Regions from separate parts of the Desulfotomaculum sp. OF05-3 genome, predicted to be linked through region 1. Evidence: riboswitches for the same ligand, from Rfam matches in the RefSeq annotation. Region 1 holds a riboswitch; the other holds the start of a gene.
The links. Region 1 has a riboswitch for cobalamin ahead of DXA87_RS13245 (ABC transporter substrate-binding protein). Riboswitches for the same ligand answer to the same signal wherever they lie in the genome.
Positions count from the first base shown of each region.

Region 1 (2,408 bases):
TGTGATCTGGCATTCCGTGCCGGTTACGCGGCAGTCTACAACGATGAGAAGTTCTCTGATTTTGTAGCGGCCACCTTCCGCAAATATGAGGACATTATCCATGTGGATCTCGGGGACGGAAAACCGGAAGATTGGCTGATTACCGGAGAACATCCGCTTTTAGGTGCTGAGGATTTTGGATTCTATTCCCAGAAAGCTCCGTCCTGCATGATATGGGTCGGTGTCGGTGGAAATTCTCCAAAACACAGTCCGGGATTCTGTATCGACGAGCGCTATATCAAGCTCTGTACAAGAGCAATGGCGATGACAGCGTTGGAGTATCTGACAAAAGAATAGGCGATATATGAGGCAGGAGTAGGATTATGAGGATTCTACTCCTGTTTTTCTTATATTTTTCCGAAAGCGGTTACTGTTCATGCTTTACGCAAACAGTAACCGAAAGCGGCCAGCGTCATTCTTTATTTTAAATTGCTCCCTTGCATTATAATTACCAGGATGTTAAAATATCTCCCATAACAATCGAAGAGGCATCCGGTGCTGCTGCCGCTGTGAAAAAGTTCATGAGAACAGGCGGACAGCAGGTAAAAGGGAAACAGGTGGAAGACCTGTACGATCTCGTCACTGTGAGCAGGGAATACAAGACCATGCGCGAAAGCGCGGTCACTGAGGAAGAAGGACAGTTGGATAAACTGTCGTGAAAGCTTTGGGAAGGCGGTTTTGTGTGATGATCTGTAAGTCAGGAAACCTGCCGGACTGCTGGTACAGGAAGAAAATTTCCAGGTCACGAGGCATTGATCGTACCGTTTATATGTCGGCTGATTCCAACGGACATCTTTTTCTGATGCATATGCATTTCGGTATTTGAAAATTCTCAGATGGAACATCTCCATACCAACTCCGAAGTTATAAATAAAATACAGCTATCCATCAGCCCTGTACAGTTACCGGGTCCGTTACAGATAAGGATAGGCCGGGAGGCAAAACAATTCAATATTTACACAACCTGGAGGAGAACATGAAGAAGAAACATGCAAGTCTGCTCTTAGCGGCAGCAATGGCGGCATCCGTAATCTCAGGATGCGGAAACAGCGCGAACAACAGTGCGGCAGAGACAGAAAAGACAGAGACAATTGCAGCGGCAGCGACAAGTGCAGCGGAGGAAACAACAGCAGCCGAGGCAGCGGAAGACACAGAGAAAAACGAGACAGATGAGGTCGTTATTGCGACTCCGCGTGACGCTGTACAGGGAAGCGGAGACGCTTACTACTGTTGGGAAGGCGCTTATGTATGGGAAGCGCTCACGGCAAACAACGGCGGCGTGATCGATCCGTGGCTCGCAAAATCCTGGGAGCACAACGATGACTGTACTGAGTGGACATTCAACCTGCGGGATGACGCGTATTTTACAGACGGTGTCCAGTTTGATGCTGATGTATGCTTAAAGAATATCGAGCGTTGGGGTCATGGAATTACCTCCACATATACGACACTCAGTATCGAGAAATCTCTCCCGAACCTCGATAAGATGGAAAAAGTCGATGATTTCACCGTAAAATTCACCTTCACACAGCCGATCACAACGCTTGAGTATGTCCTTTCCGACTATGGCAGCCCGATGTACAGCCCGAACTGCTTCGACGAGGAGACAGGCGTGATCTCCGACTACGCGATCGGTACAGGCCCGTACAAGATCGTTGACCATGTAGAGTCCGAGTATGTGACACTTGAAAGAAACGACAATTACTACGGTGAAAACGGCAAGGTAAAGACCTTCAAGATCCGCTGCATCCCGGATGCAGAGACACGTGTATCCGCATTAAAATCCGGTGAAGTTATGGGACTTGCGGACAACGGCGCGATCACCATGGACGCTGCAAAGAACCTCTGCGACACAGACTCCAGCTTCGAGATGGACAGCACTCCGAGCCATATGACCGAGTATATCATGTTCAACGATAAAAATGAGTACCTTGCGGACAAGCGGATGAGAGAGGCATTCAACCTCGCAACAGACCGCGACAGCATCTGCAGCGTGATCTATGGCGGACTTTTACAGCCGGCATACTCCTTCTTGAGCACCCAGTCTACATTCCATCTGGATATTCAGGGAACTTATGACATGGAGCAGGCAAAAGCCCTCGCAAAAGAGGTTCTCGGCGACAAAACTGTGGACATGACCATGATCATCCGTTCCAGCACTGCATCTGACTACAACTGCAAGGCGGTTGCAGAGTATTTAAAGCAGGTTTACGCTGAACTCGGCGTCAACATCAACATCGAGATCGTAGATTCCTCCCTCTATAAAGAGAGACAGCAGGAAGGCACCTACGACATGACACTCACCGTATTCGGAATCAACAACGCAGATCCGACTTCCACATTTAAGCAGTACTTCGCAAGCGAAGGAA
Region 1 covers NZ_QWGO01000027.1:35,269-37,676, reverse strand. Annotated here, with positions in the region: gene DXA87_RS13250 (M20 family metallopeptidase) at 1-336, shown strand, start outside; cobalamin riboswitch at 516-768, shown strand; gene DXA87_RS13245 (ABC transporter substrate-binding protein) at 1,016-2,408, shown strand, end outside.

Region 2 (2,408 bases), on a different contig from region 1:
GCATGGTCACCAGCTACGATCATAAGCGGCTCTAAAACGACCTTCTTGTAGGAGCCCTCTTTTACCTGTGCAATAACATCCTCACAGGACGGAGTTGCCTCAACAGTACCTACATAGTAGTTGTCAAAGCCCTCTTCCTTTAACATATCCTGCATTTTCTGGTAAACAGCGTTGGAATCGGCCTCTGTGCCATGGCCCATGAAGCAGATCGCTGTCTCGCCGTCATCATACTCCTTTGTTGCGTCTGTGATTGCGGAGATCACAGTCTTGAAGTCATCGTCGGAAGTTAAAAGCGGCTCGCCGACAGCAACATGCTCGAAGGCATCGGAGTTTTCTGCTAACTCATTTACAAGATCTGTGTACTCAAGACCATTCATAAGGTGGGTCGGCTGTACAACAAGATTCTTGACACCGTTGTCGATGGCACGGTTTAAAGCCTCTGTCACGTTATCGATCGCAATATTGTCTCTTTTCTTTACATGGTCAATGATGATCTGGCTTGTGAAACCTCTTCTAACGGAATAGTCCGGGAATGCGTTCTCGATGGCGTTCTCGATAGCGCCGACTGTCAGTCTGCGGCTGTCATTATAGCTTGTACCAAAGCTTACTACAAGAAGTTCATTCTCGCCGATCTCATCCTGATTTCTTGTGTTATCCATGGAAGCATCTCCTGTATCGTAATTCTCTTCGTCCTCTTCTTCAGCCTCTGTCGCTTCTGCTGTAGTTTCCTCCGCGGTTGTCTCTGCGACTGTAGTAGTCTCTGCAGCAGTTGTTGCTGCTGTCTGGCTTCCGGAGCATCCGGAAAGGATTGCCATGGATACGGCTGCCGCTGTCATAACGGCATAAAGGTTTGCTTTTCTCATTTACTCTTCTCCTCGCTTGAAAAATGAATTTTCAGGTCCCAGCCTGGTTCTTTTTTCTCCCAGCAGACATCCGGCAGGTTTCCTGGCTCATCCATCATCGCATATGAGACGCCTTCCCAGCAGAAACTGCCAGTGACTGTCCGTTTGTGACGGACAATGCTCATGTACTCCGGATCTACAGTGACGGGCTCGCGCAGGCTTTTGACCTGTTTCCCTTTTAACTCTCATGACGCCTGGGCATATGGATAAAACAACAGCCCGGTGGTTCATGACAGCACCGCATGTATATGGACCTGTAACGATTATCATAACATCTCCGCAATAAAAAAGCAATCGGATATCACAGAAAACCCTTGAAACCCGAGGAGTATTTCCGTAATACCTGACTGCTGATGTGCTAAAGCACGGTCTGATACCTTTAGTGCGCCTTCCGGTTAATAAACTCCGCCTTCGTCTTGGAGTATGTAAACTTCTGTCCGCTGTAGAGACCATAATATCCCGACAGCGTAAAGCTGATGGCGACCGCCACCGCAAAGTACGGCATTGCCTCAAAGCCAAATAGCTCGAATCCCAGGAACATAGTCGCGATCGGGCAGTTTGTGACACCGACAAAGGTAGCGAGCATTCCTGCTGCCGCACAGAGGGACGGTTCGAAGCCTGTGAGCAGTCCGAAGGTGCATCCGAAGGAAGCTCCCACCGCCAGTGTTGGAACAATCTCTCCGCCTTTAAATCCGCCGCCCAGGGCGACTGCCGTGAAGATCATTTTCAACAAAAATCCAAGATATGCTGATTCCCCGTCAACTGCTTTCTCAACAAGGTTGAATCCGGCTCCGCAGTAATCCCGTCCGAAGATAAGTGCCAGCGCGATGGAAAGTCCTGCCGCAACAAGGATCCGCACATAGACATTCCCGATCTTATTTTTATAGAGATGCTGAGTCTCATGGAGCAGGATGCAGAAGCAGACACTTAAAAGAGCGCAGGTAAGACCAAGACCAACGGTGTAGAGCGCCGGAACAAGAGAAAACTCCGGAATATGAAGGATCGGGAAAGATTCGCCGTGAAGACCGAGAGCTCCTGAAATCTGCGCCCCGATAAAGGAAGCAAATACGCAGGGAACGAGAGCCGCGTAGTAGGCGACACCAATGCTGATGACCTCAATTCCGAACATGGCTGCCGCAAGCGGCGTCCCGAAGATCGCACCAAAGCAGCCGCTCATGCCGCTCATGATCATGACTTTCTTATCTCTCTCATCCATATGGAACACATCGCCGAAATAATTTCCGATGCATCCGCCGATCTGTAAGGCCGCTCCCTCTTTTCCGGCGGAAGCACCTACAGCCTGGCTTAAGATCGTCGAGATAAAGATACAGGGCAGCGTTGCCATCGGGATCCGCTCGTCCGAGGAGATGGACTCTAAGATCAGGTTCGTTCCCCTGTTTCCGAGCTCATGGAACATCTGGTGAAGCAGGACGATCAGGACGCCGGCCACAGGCATCAGGTACAGCATAAAGCTGTGGGTCTTAAACAGCCGCTGGGCATAGATGA
Region 2 covers NZ_QWGO01000018.1:26,731-29,138, forward strand. Annotated here, with positions in the region: gene DXA87_RS10690 (sirohydrochlorin cobaltochelatase) at 1-863, opposite strand, end outside; cobalamin riboswitch at 918-1,115, opposite strand; gene DXA87_RS10695 (chloride channel protein) at 1,282-2,408, opposite strand, start outside.
Region 2: it holds a riboswitch for cobalamin, as region 1 does, so the genes downstream of both, DXA87_RS10690 (sirohydrochlorin cobaltochelatase) here and DXA87_RS13245 (ABC transporter substrate-binding protein) in region 1, are expected to answer to the same signal.